3 regions of the Neobacillus sp. YIM B06451 genome follow, and region 3 is predicted to be linked to each of the others. Evidence: riboswitches for the same ligand, from Rfam matches in the RefSeq annotation. Region 3 holds a riboswitch; each other region holds the start of a gene.
What was found. Region 3 has a riboswitch for cyclic di-GMP ahead of fliM (flagellar motor switch protein FliM). Riboswitches for the same ligand answer to the same signal wherever they lie in the genome.

Region 1: linked by a shared signal. The riboswitch ahead of RB160_RS19810 (Ig-like domain-containing protein) and the one ahead of fliM (flagellar motor switch protein FliM) in region 3 are both predicted to bind cyclic di-GMP.
Region 2: linked by a shared signal. The riboswitch ahead of RB160_RS05745 (NPCBM/NEW2 domain-containing protein) and the one ahead of fliM (flagellar motor switch protein FliM) in region 3 are both predicted to bind cyclic di-GMP.

Annotation. Positions count from the first base shown of each region.
Region 1 covers NZ_JAVFKJ010000015.1:80,553-84,515, reverse strand. Annotated here, with positions in the region: gene RB160_RS19810 (Ig-like domain-containing protein) at 1-1,195, opposite strand, end outside; cyclic di-GMP riboswitch class II at 1,218-1,301, opposite strand; gene ybaK (Cys-tRNA(Pro) deacylase) at 1,561-2,043, opposite strand; gene RB160_RS19800 (hypothetical protein) at 2,106-2,561, opposite strand; gene RB160_RS19795 (S8 family serine peptidase) at 2,843-3,963, opposite strand, start outside.
Region 2 covers NZ_JAVFKJ010000002.1:255,034-258,996, forward strand. Annotated here, with positions in the region: gene RB160_RS05740 (hypothetical protein) at 1-481, opposite strand, end outside; gene RB160_RS05745 (NPCBM/NEW2 domain-containing protein) at 856-1,695, opposite strand; cyclic di-GMP riboswitch class I at 1,767-1,853, opposite strand; gene RB160_RS05750 (beta-propeller domain-containing protein) at 2,628-3,963, opposite strand, start outside.
Region 3 covers NZ_JAVFKJ010000004.1:276,666-280,628, reverse strand. Annotated here, with positions in the region: gene flgC (flagellar basal body rod protein FlgC) at 1-413, opposite strand, end outside; gene flgB (flagellar basal body rod protein FlgB) at 421-813, opposite strand; gene fliS (flagellar export chaperone FliS) at 847-1,218, opposite strand; gene fliT (flagellar protein FliT) at 1,232-1,600, opposite strand; gene fliN (flagellar motor switch protein FliN) at 1,597-1,974, opposite strand; gene fliM (flagellar motor switch protein FliM) at 1,946-2,914, opposite strand; cyclic di-GMP riboswitch class I at 3,019-3,107, opposite strand; gene RB160_RS11060 (flagellar hook-basal body complex protein) at 3,340-3,963, opposite strand, start outside.

The sequences.
Region 1 (3,963 bases), on a different contig from region 3:
TAAGGTCTTCATTTGAATAGCTTACTATCGCGGTTGGAGCCACTTTGTCGATATTTGAGACGTTAACTTTCACATCGCCGGTATTTCCTGCTTCATCCTTAAAATTGAGATTTACTTCCTGGTTTTCTGTAAAAGTAAGTGCGTAAGTTAACTTATCTACTTGATTAAAAGAGACATTGTTCGGTAAACCATTAATCTCTTTAACTGGCTTAGTGAATTTCAGCGTTGCCGTTACATCTTGGTTGGTCCATTCATTAGTAGAGTAGGTGAGTGAACCGACCGGGGCTTCCTTATCGATATTTTCCACTTTAACCAGGACAGAACCTGGATTTCCGGCTCTATCAATAAACTTTAATTCAAAGCTCCCATTTTCAGAGAAAGCAAAGGTCTTAGCTTCCTTATCAAATTCTACATAATCAGGGAGTTGATCAATGTTCTTATACGTTACGGTTTCACTTGCTACGATAGTGGCCACTACATCTGTATTGATTGGCGATGTCGTTGAATATTCTACCTCCGCAGTAGGAGCTACCTTATCAATGTTGGAAATTGCAACAGTTTTCTCATTAACATTTCCCGCTAAATCAGTGGCAATGAAAGTGAAGCTGCCATTTTCATCAAAGGTATGGCTTTTTGGATTCAGTGTGCCTGGTTCATTCATCGAGGCAAATACAGTAATGCTTTGGTTTGTCCAATCAGTGTTATAGTCATTGAAAGAAATATTCGGCGGAGTTAAGTCTACCGTGACTTTTGCCGGTTCCGCATTTGTATGAATTTGTCCTGCTGTTTTGCCATTTGGGTAAACTGTATAAGCACCAATGATAATTAGCTCGTCTTTCTTGTCTTCTACATTTTCCGGTTTGAGTGTATGGACATATTCAAAAGTCCATACGGTATCACCGATTTTTGTAATCTTGGCGTTTACATTTTTATCATTCACTTTAAGCTCTAGCTTTGGCCCATCAATGACTACTGTTCCGCTTAATAGAACTGTGTTTCCATTATCCTTCCGAGCAGGAATTGGATTCAGATTGATTGTCCCTGTCATTTTATTCATTTCCGTCCTGCCAGTTGTGAAGGTTTTCTCATTTGGTTGTGCGGCGGGAGCGGCAAGCGCCATTGGGCTTGCGTTCATGATTAACGTTGTTGCCAAAAGTGTTGAACCCCATTTTTTCGCGATGCTGTTCTTCTTCACTGTTTTTCCTCCAAAAGATGATTTTTTAGAGGGCCGGTTACACTACTAGCTCCGGATCGCCCAAGTGTCCACATAAAGGCGTTCCTTCTTCGCTTCCCTTTGGTGATTTCCATGGCTTTTCCAACACGATAGCTAGATTATAAATCGCCAAACCACCCAAATTAAACACAAACCGTTAGTCAAATCTCGGGGCGGATATAGGAATAATCTGTGGAAATTAAATGGAAATTGTCGAAGGAGAAAAAATCAGGGGATACAAATTTGACAAAATTGTGAACAAAAAGCAAACCTCGCTCTCATATGCTCTGCTTTGAAGTAAAAATGGGATTTTCATAGAAAAAAGACGCATTTTGTCATGCGCCTTTTTACCCCTGCCCAGATAGGTCCGCTATCTCGGCATCTATAACATCTATTAAAATTTCGGGCGGGAGTTCAATTTGGACTCCAATCTTCCCCCCGCTGACAATCATCCAGTCCAGATGTTCCGCGCTGCTGTCAATAAATGTCTTGTATAGCTTTTTCATCCCGATTGGCGAACAGCCGCCCCGGATATAGCCGGTCAGTTTTTGAATATCCTTTACGGGGACCATTTCTACTTTCTTTTCCCCGGCGGCCTTTGCAGCCTTTTTCATGTCAAGTTCAGCCTCAACCGGAATGACGAAAACATAAATATTCTTTGATGCGCCCTGGGTGACGAGCGTTTTGAAAACCATTTCCTTCGGCTTGCCGATTTTCTCCGCAACCGACACGCCGTCTACCTTGCCATCGCTTACTTCATATGACAACATGGCGTACTCGGCTTTTTTCGAATCGAGCAGCCGCATTGCATTTGTTTTTGAAACAGCCATGCCTATCCTTCCTTTCACCGTACAACCAGATAGGAATAGCCTATGCCTTCCGCTTGAAAAATTCAAGCTCCGTGCTGCAGCTCGATTTGTTCATAATAATGGCGCAGCGATTGGAAGATGATTTTTTTCGTAAACTTCCGATCTGTCCCTTGAAGGAGCCTCTCAGCGTAGTTCCAGGCCCTTTTTTCGATTAAAAATGACAGCCGTGCCCGCTCGGTTTCAGTTGTTGCCATTTCAAGCCGTTCCGCCAATATCCCAAGTGCCCTATCTTCCGCATGCCCAAGTTCATGGGCGAAAACAACTGCAATATAAAGATCCAGGTTCGCGATTGATCCAAATATCTGGATGCACTGCTCCTTAATTTCTTCAATATATAGCGTGATGGTATGAGTTGATAATGAGTATTTTCCGCCTGCAAGCCTGGATTCGGGATGGTGCCCTTCCAGCTTGATTTGTGCCTTGCTCCCGGACTTGAGGAGAAGCGGAGTCAGTATCTCTTTATAGTTTTCCAGCAACATTTCCGCCCCTTTTTACATAATGGAGACCAGTATACTCCTATGGACATGGAGAAGAAAATCCTCCTTAATGCCTATTTTTCCAAAAAGCGCTTGGCCTAGCTCTTAAGTACCTACTGTCTCTTTTCTTTAGTGTGGCATGAGCCATTTTTCTAGTGAAGCAATAGAGACGGCGCATGCTTTCTTGAATAATTGCCACTCTTGGCACCCTTTGTTAAATCCTAAAAAAAGATCTTTACATGAAAAAGAGGAGCGAAGTGCTCCTCTTTTTGTTTAGGTGTGCCTTATTGGAACCATGCTTGGAACCAGCGTGATGACGCAACTGCGTAGTCGGCGCGGGTTACCTTTTTGCCAGGTTCGAAAACTGCTTCGACAGTCGGTAACAGGTCATAAGGCCCCTGTTTTACGCTAAATGCTGCATTTAGGATATTCAAATCAAGCGCCACCTGTACATATCCCTTTAGCTCTGCCGGAATTGATGCATTGTCTTTAAGCTTGATCCGGTCATTGTTGTATAGAACGGTAACATCACCAGTGTGGTCGAGCGCCATTTGCTGTAATCCGAGAGCCTGGACAAGCGTGTAGGCGAGTTCAGCCTTGATCAAAGTTCCGTTTGGATTGAAGTTTCCAGCTGAATCGAGGCGCATGACGCCCTTTTGCGTTATTTTGCCATCCTTGATTGCGGCACCTTTCGCTAGCACAGCAAGCGCGTATGGAAGATCCGCTGCGGCTGTATCCTTCGCTGAACCGGCAAGGTTTTGGCGAATTCCTGCTCCCATTACTAGATAACGGGCCAATTCTTTTCTCAGCAAATATTGGTCAGGCTTGAAGGTGCCATCGGAATAGCCATCCATGAGCCTTTCATTGACAGCCATTTGGATTGCTGAAGATGCCGCGTGGCCATTAATGTCGTTCAATCCAGTAAAGCCGCTTACTTTCGTGAAAGCAAGTGTTCCCGGGATTGTTTCCGGAAGCGCGGTTCCAATCGGATTAAGCTCATTGCCGCGCAAGCCCCGTACTTCTACTTTCCATTGTCCCGCCTTAGGCGATGTGACGGAAGCCGTCCTGTCAGGATAGAGGGCGAAAAGCAGATTGACTCCAGAGCTGTATTCCGTTCCGTCCGGTGCAATCAGTACCAGGTTGACCGGATTTCCGGTCTGACCCAATAGGCCGTATGCATCGATCCGTGCTGTCAGCTGGGAAATCCCCTCCGGCACAGTGAATTCGTACTGACTTGGAAGCAATGGGTTATAGGATACCTCAAATGGAACACGTTCTGTTTCCGCCTGTACATTGGCATTGAACTTCTGGTATTCATTAACCGTCTTGCCATACTGCTTTCCGAACATAACCGCTTCAAGCGCAGCATAGGCGTTGACATAGCCGGAACCTACTTCCCAAGTTT
Region 2 (3,963 bases), on a different contig from region 3:
GTATGATTTCTTCCCCGTTATACGTGTAAACTTCAGAGGTGGCAGGGCCTCTGTAACTGTCACTGATAATAAATTCATAGTATCCATCTTTGTTCATATCCATGGAAAATACATGTGGTGAACCGCTTTCAGAGATATGGGGCAAAACAGTGTTCTTATTGGTATCCGTTATTCTTATGTAAAAATCATCCGGAACTGTTGAATCCCCTTCCGGCTTTCCGCCCGAAATTTCCACTGTTTCAACAAACTCATCGTTATCTAAATTGATATTCTCATTAACAGCAAAACCAGTATCATAGTTTCCCTGCCAGTGATAGACGCTTGCGGCGACAGTAATACTCCCTGCATTATCCGTCTCCTCGGTTTCAAGAGCCTCATTCGTGCTAATCGGATTGTTCCCTTCCCCTTTATCCGAAACCTTCCCGCTCTCACTGCAGCCTTGTAAAAAAAGAATGATTAAAATAAGCAAACACCTTTTCAAATCAATTCCCCTATCCCTCTATGTTTTAGATACATCTTCAAATCCTCGACTCCCATTTACTAGCCATTTTAGGAAGAAGAAAACCCAAGCGCAACTCTATTATAGATGAAAACAGAAAAACATTTTGAATTTTTTAAAAATATTTTCCCTTCCTATCCAACTTCCCTTTTTAGGAAAAATCGGACCATACCCCATGCCCTCCTTTGGCAGTAAGACAGCAAATACCCGCCATTCACCATCCCCCCTGCACTAGAAACCCGAGGTTGATAGAAAAAACGAACCCGCCCGAATGTAAAATTCAGGCGGGTTCAACTAAGAGGCTGCCCCAAAAGTAACCTTTTGAAACAGCCTCTTCATAAAAGTTTGGTTGGCAATTACTTAATAACTACATTAGCGAGATCTATTGTTATCCAACCGCTTTTATTATCTGCTTTTACTACTTCCAATTTCTTAACACCAGCTATATCTACATCTACGTTACTTGGTAGTCCACCCTGTGTAAGTTTAACAGAAGCAAGAACTTCTCCGTCTCCAACAATTTCTATATTAGTATCGTAGTTGTTTCTTGAATTATCATCAATACCTATTAAGCCGGTTATTTTCGAATATTTACCATCTAAATTTAATGAGTATTTATCCGCCCCGTCGGAATAATAGAATTCCATACTATATCCCTTTGTATAAGTTTTTCCAGCAATCTGCATAGTTTTATTAGTATTTACAGTAGAAGTTGCATAATAAGGTTTTAAAATATCAGACATGTAACTTCCATTTAGATTTGTCCCAAAGAAAACTGTATCCACCGTCTTATTGTAGAATGCTTTGTCACCTAATAGATCACCAACTGCATTTACAGGCGCATACATAATTCCTTTATAAGCTAGCACTCTTGGTACAGAAACTCCTGCAGTTTGAAAATTACCACTTTGAATATTTCCCTTATAAGCGATTTTAGTTTTTAGAGGTGTTACGGCATAACTTTTGTAGGAATCAGCTTCCTTAGATTTGGCAGCAACCTGTTTTTTTAAATCACTGATTTGTTTATCTTTTGTTGCTATTTGTTTTTTCTGGGATGCTACTGTAGTTTGTAAGGATTTAATTTGTTTCTGTAGTGAAGAAATCGATTCGCTTGCGGCTTCTGTTACGTTTGAAGAAAAGAGTGTCCCAAAAACGAAAGAGATTACTACCAAAAATACCAAACTTCTTTTTTTCATGATGAACCCCCATAATTGTTATTCGGAAAATAAAAAATAGACATTCAGCTACCGAATGTCTTTGTTTAGATTTCGGTAGCTGGCTGGCATAATCATTTCTGACTTTAGCCCCTAAAGCTTTGCGTCCCAATTTTTCAAGTGGTTTGCCTTTTCGTTTATATGCTATTTTCAAAGGTTATATTTTCCAAAATAATTATATAAGTAAAACTACCTATTTGGCAATATTTTTTTAGAAAATAATTCCACAATACGGTTAAAAGGACCTAAGATTCAAAAAAACTCCCTATAATGTTGGATAATAGTACAAATATAAAAAGGGTAATCTATACTTATAATTGAACTGTTTAAGTCAATCTCATAGTAGCTCTCCTTTTAACAAAATTCTTAAAAAGTATCCAATGTTATCAGACTTCTGGTTACAGTTATTCTGATATAAGACCCTTAGCCTGCAGGAATCGTTTTTAACATCTCCCTTTCGTTTCATTATTCTTCGTAATATCATGGTATATAGCTTTTACCTTCCTTCCTATGCGCGGGGTGGTCTTCGCGGGCTCTCTATTTCAGCATATTCTTCGGAATCCAAAACCCGTTCATTTGGACCATGTCTTGTAGAGGATTGGACTGAATCTTCGATTGTGTTGAGAATTCCCCGTCAAAATAATCCATCTTGAACCATATCCCTGATTAGCTTTTATTTTTGAGAGAAAACAAATAAACCCGGTCTTAATGGCCGGGTTTTCATTTCAAAGAAAATCATGAACTTGTAGGGCTCTGACAAAACCCATTTACCAGTTTAAAAAAAGCAAACTCCTTCCACCCCAAGCATTAGTATAGCAATGGAAATTAGAAAAGTTCCGTGCTTCCTGCTTGGATGCTGGTCATGTTTCAGAATCCACCGGAACCGTCCCTTTGGTTTCCGGTGGATTCCATGATTATCTCAGCCCGAGAGTTCCGATGTTTCTGTACGATTTCAAATCATGGCTTGTGATTTTTTCTGGTGACAGCGCGAACAGGGTATCACCGATATACAGGAGCCGCTTGATCTCTGTATTGTATTCCTCATAAATAGATGGCTTCTCGCTGTCCATATGAGTAATTTTCGACTGTAGCGTGAATCCTTTTTCCGGATCGATATTGTATACATAGGCTCCCTGGGACTCGAAAATTTGATCGTATTCATTTGCCTTGCTGTTTTGATAAACGGAAATCGGGAAGGCAAACAAACCCTTATCTTTGTTGAACAGCAGTGCTTTATGGTCATGATTCAGCAGTGAATGCGTCCCTCTCCCGCCGATGACTTCTGTGAATTTCTCTTTTGGATTGCTCATGTCACTAACATCGAACATCGAAATTTTGACGCCGTCAGTCAGGATAATCGGCTGGGCACCCGCTTCTTTTGCCGTCACTATTTTCGTATCATGCCCGAATCCTATCAGATGATTTTCATCATAAGGGTGCAGGTAGTTGCTGAACCCTGGAATCTTCAGTTCCCCGAGCACTTTTGGCTTTGCTGGATTGCTTGCCTCAATGACGAAAAGCGGATCCGTTTCCTTGAAGGTGACCATATAGATGCGATCGCCCATGAATCTCGCAGAATAAATCCGCTCACCCCGCGCCAGTGACTCAAGCTTTCCCGCCGGCTTCAGATTTTTATCCAGGATATATAGAGCATTGGAGGATGGCCTGCTTTCATCCCATGCATATCCCTTTGTGGTCACGACACGGAAATAGCCATCATGTTCGTCCATTGAAAACTGATTGAGCACGGTGCCCTGGACTAATGCCGACCCCTGGAATTCCACGTCCATCCCTTTGACCGAAAACTTATGGATCGTTGTATCTGGTGCCGTCATCTGAGACCAATCACCCCGCGGATGCTCGGCCCAATTCGCAATCGCTAGATAGAGATTTTCCTTTGACATATACATTTGTTCCCCGCTTCCAAGGTAGGTGGTGACAGCGGCTTTTTTACCATTATGATTGAGGTCGATCGCTGCAATCATTGTATAATTAGGCTCTTTGGATTCCGGGAAATAATTGATTTCATCATAACTGACGATTTGTTCCGCCGGCTTTGTTGCTGTATCCGAATACTTCGGACGAATATCAATAGCTTCGTTTTCGCGCAGCAACCAGTAATCAGGATGGTGCCTGGTGACCAGATACACAATCCCTTCCACTTTCCGCGCCGACACATAGCCTCCCTCCAGCTCGACCTCCCGTACCTGGACTGGTTTAGCCGGATTTTTCACATCATAGATGATTGCC
Region 3 (3,963 bases):
TTGACAAGCATTGCTTTGCCAGCATTGAAGGCTGTCACGTTCGCCTCGTAGGCGCGTGAGGCGGACATCATGTCCACCATTTCTTTTGTGATGTCCACATTCGGCATGAATACATAACCTTGCTCATTGCTATCTGGATTGGTTGGATCGTAAACGGCTTTGAATGGGGTCTGGTCCTCGACAATCCTTGTTGCCCGGACGCCCGTAAGCTCTTTTTGCAAATAGTTGGCGAAGGAAGGGGCATTCCCCTGGGACACCTCGACCATTTTTCTTCGGTATGGCACCCACTCTCCGTTGACGAACTCCCCTCTTGTTGTATTTGCGTTCGCAATATTGGAGGAAATCACATCGAGCCTTAAACGCTGTGTTGTCAATGCCGAGCCGCTAATGGACAAAGATTGAAAAATAGACATTTATAGATTAGCTCCTTCCCCTAATTGCGGTTTTGATAAGATTGAACTCTTCATTGATGCCGTATGTCAGTGATTGGTACCAGATGGTGTTTTGGCTTAGCTGCGACATTTCATAGTCGATGTCGACACCGTTGCCGCTATTCTGGAAAACATTATTTTCCTGCTTTAGCTTCGCCGATGGGATTCCGCCCTGTGCGCCTATTGCAAAATGCCTTTCGTCGGTACGCTTTCCTGTGAAGCTGCTATTCATTTCCTTCTGAAGGATTTCTTCAAAGGCGACCCTTGAAGCCCGATAATTTGGGGTATCCACGTTGGCTATGTTATTGGATATCGCCTTTTGCCTTAAGGCGGAAGCATCGAGCGCGCTTGTTATAAGGCCTATCGTATTCAACTCTTTCACCTGCCGTCCTTTTTATAGGTTACCGATACTGGCTTACACCGATTTTGCCTGCTTGATTGCCTGCGCCCAGGTAGTCCGTAGCTCCTGGAACATGCCTTCTACTTCATTGATTATCTCGGAATCTTTTGCAATGTTCGCTTCAATCAGCCTGCGTTTCATATATTCGTATAAAGGTAGTAGAGTTTTTGAGATTTCATAATCCATATTCAGGGTCACCATCAACTCGGTTACGATATCCTGCACTCTCGTAATATGGGAATGCGCTTTGGCGATGTCTTTTTTTTCAATCGCGGCCCTTGCCTGCTGAAGAAATTTTATCCCGCCATTATAGAGCATGAGTGTCAATTCCTCCGCCCTGGCGGTTGTTACCTGGTTCCGTTGGTAAATCTCGCTTGGATTTAACAAAGTAGTGCCTCCCTCAACTTTTTTTATCGTAAAAATAGCCTTCGGTTACCGGCATCCAATCATCGTATTGCTGCGTAACATATTGCTCCCGCCTGACATTTTGGATGCTTTTGGTCATCTTTTGCAACGTTTCTTTAAATCTTTTATCCAATTCCTTTTCCTTTGCCGCCAATTCAGCAAGGAGTGCTTCGATACGGTCATCACTAAGTGCCGCACCAGCTTCTGTATCCAACCGGCCGATCGCGGAAATGCAGGCATCCCTTTCTTCAAGAAGGGAATCAACTTCTTCATTTTTGCCGTTTATAAGGGCTTCCAGCAACTTGTCCGAAACGGCGCCAAACCGCTTGAGCTGTGCCAGCTTTTCCTCAAGTGCACCAATCATCTTTTGCCAACTTCTTTTAAGGGTGAGCGCATGATTTCCTTGATTCGTACCCCGAAGTGTTCATCAATGACGACAACCTCGCCGATCGCGATCAATTTATTGTTTACATAAACGTCCACCGGCTCGCCTGCCATTTTTTCAAGCTCAACAATCGAGCCGCTTGTCAGCTCAAGCACTTCACTTATTTTTTTCTTTGTCCTTCCCAATTCGACGACTACTTCGAGCGGGATATCGAGAAGAAGTTCCATATTCATGCTGTCGTCATAAGCCCGTCCAACGACATCGGGTTCCAGCTCGCTAAACTGGAACACTTCCCCGCTCGTCTCTCCCAAAAGGGCATCTATTTCATCTTGTGTCAGTTTCCCGTTTTCCATTTTCCGTATCTCCTTCTATCACCTTCTCAATTTTCGCAGCGACACGTGATTTCCTTGTCCCAGGGTGAGCTAGGAATTTCGTTTCCTCATTCACCTTTACATGGAGGGGCTCATCGACTGGCTGGTTCAGCTGGATAACGTCATTTTCCGAGAGTCCCAAAAGCTCTTCCATCGTAATGGTCGCACGCCCCAATTCAACAATGAGCGGCACGGCCAGATGCTCGATCCGTTCCTGTAAAAACTCGCTCTCTTCCTTGCTTTTCACCCATTTGTTGTGTCCATACCAGTTATGGGACGACAATTTGGGGATAAACGGCTCCAGCAATATGTATGGAATGCAAAGCCGCATCGATTCAATCCTGTTTCCAATCGTTATTTGAAAATCGACCACAATAACCGTCTCCGTAGGTATTGCCAATTGTAAAAATTGCGGGTTCGTTTCGAGATTCAATAATCTAAGCTGCAAGGTGATGATATCGTTCCATGCTTTTTGGAGGGTTTTGACAACCCCTTCCAAAAGATGCTTCAAAACATTCGTTTCAATTGGAGTCAAGGCAGCTCTTTCAATTTCCTTAAGCGCTCCCTTTCCCCCCAATAGCCGATCAATTATTCCGTATGCCATTTCCGGATTCATATCAAGGACCATGCGGATTTCCTGTTCCTTCGCTTCAAACACACTCAAGATTGTTGAGTCCGGCAGTTCGTTAATAAATTCCTCATAAAGCATTTGCTCAACGGACCCCACTTCAACCTGTACGATGGAACGGAGCTCAGCGGATATGAAAGATGCAAGCTGGTAGGCAAAGTTTTCGTGAATTCTTGTTAAAATTCTTACCTGTTCCATCGACAGGCGCAAAGCCTTTTTAAAATCGTAGACTTTAATGGCTGCTGTTTCATCCAAGTTGGCGCTTTCGTGCGACTGGGAAATTCTAACCCCCACTTAATCAACCTCCTAACTTCAAAAAAGCAAATTTTAGCATCAAAAAAGAGCAAGGCTATCCCGAAGAATAGCTTCGCCCTTCTAATTTTCAGGACTAACCTAATTTCGGCAACTGGCTAGCATACTGTTATTTAACAATTTAGCCCCTGTAGTTTTGCGTCGCTGGGTTTCCCCAGGTTTGCTATTTTCGAATTTTTTTTGAACTTTTTAAGAATTTTTTAGAATTTTTTCCAACTTTTTTTATTGCAATTTAACTGAAATATAACACCTGGTAAAAAATTTTTCAATGGAGTTTTTAAAAAAACGGTCATAAAAACACGAAATGCATCGAATTATATACATATTTTTGACGATTTTTGAGTATATTCTCACAAAAAAGGTGGATACCTGCTTCGAGGTATCCACCTTTTTACATATATTCACTATTAACGCTTCAGATTTACCAATTCTTCTAAAACGGAATCGGAAACTGTAATGATTTTTGCATTTGCCTGGAATCCGCGCTGAGCGGTAATCATATCTGTCATTTCCTCGGAAAGGTCGACGTTGGACATTTCGAGTGCGCCGGAGATGATTTGTGCTGTTCTAGGTGCGGTGGTGTTTATCTTGGCATTTGGAGTTTCAGAATATAACGAGCCGCCGACTTTACTCAATCCACCAGGATTATCTACTTTCACCAATTTTATTTTACTTGGATACGTTGTGGCCACCCCGTTTGCGTCCACCCCGACAATCGATCCGTCCTTGCTAATTGAAAATGAAACATCGGTCGCATTAATTGTAATAGGACTGTTCAACTCATTCAAAACGAGCATCCCATTTGGATTAACAAGCTGCCTGTTTTGATCAAGCATAAAGTTTCCGGCCCTTGTTAAGTAAGGCTTGCCTGATGCATCCCTTACCTGGAAGAAACCGTCGCCATCAATATATAAATCGGTCCCAACGTTCGTTGTCGATGGGCTTCCGGGAGTGGAAACCGTGTCGATGCTCGCTACCTTTGTTCCAAGTCCTACCTGGATTGGGTTTGTACCCCCAGATTGCGGTGTAGC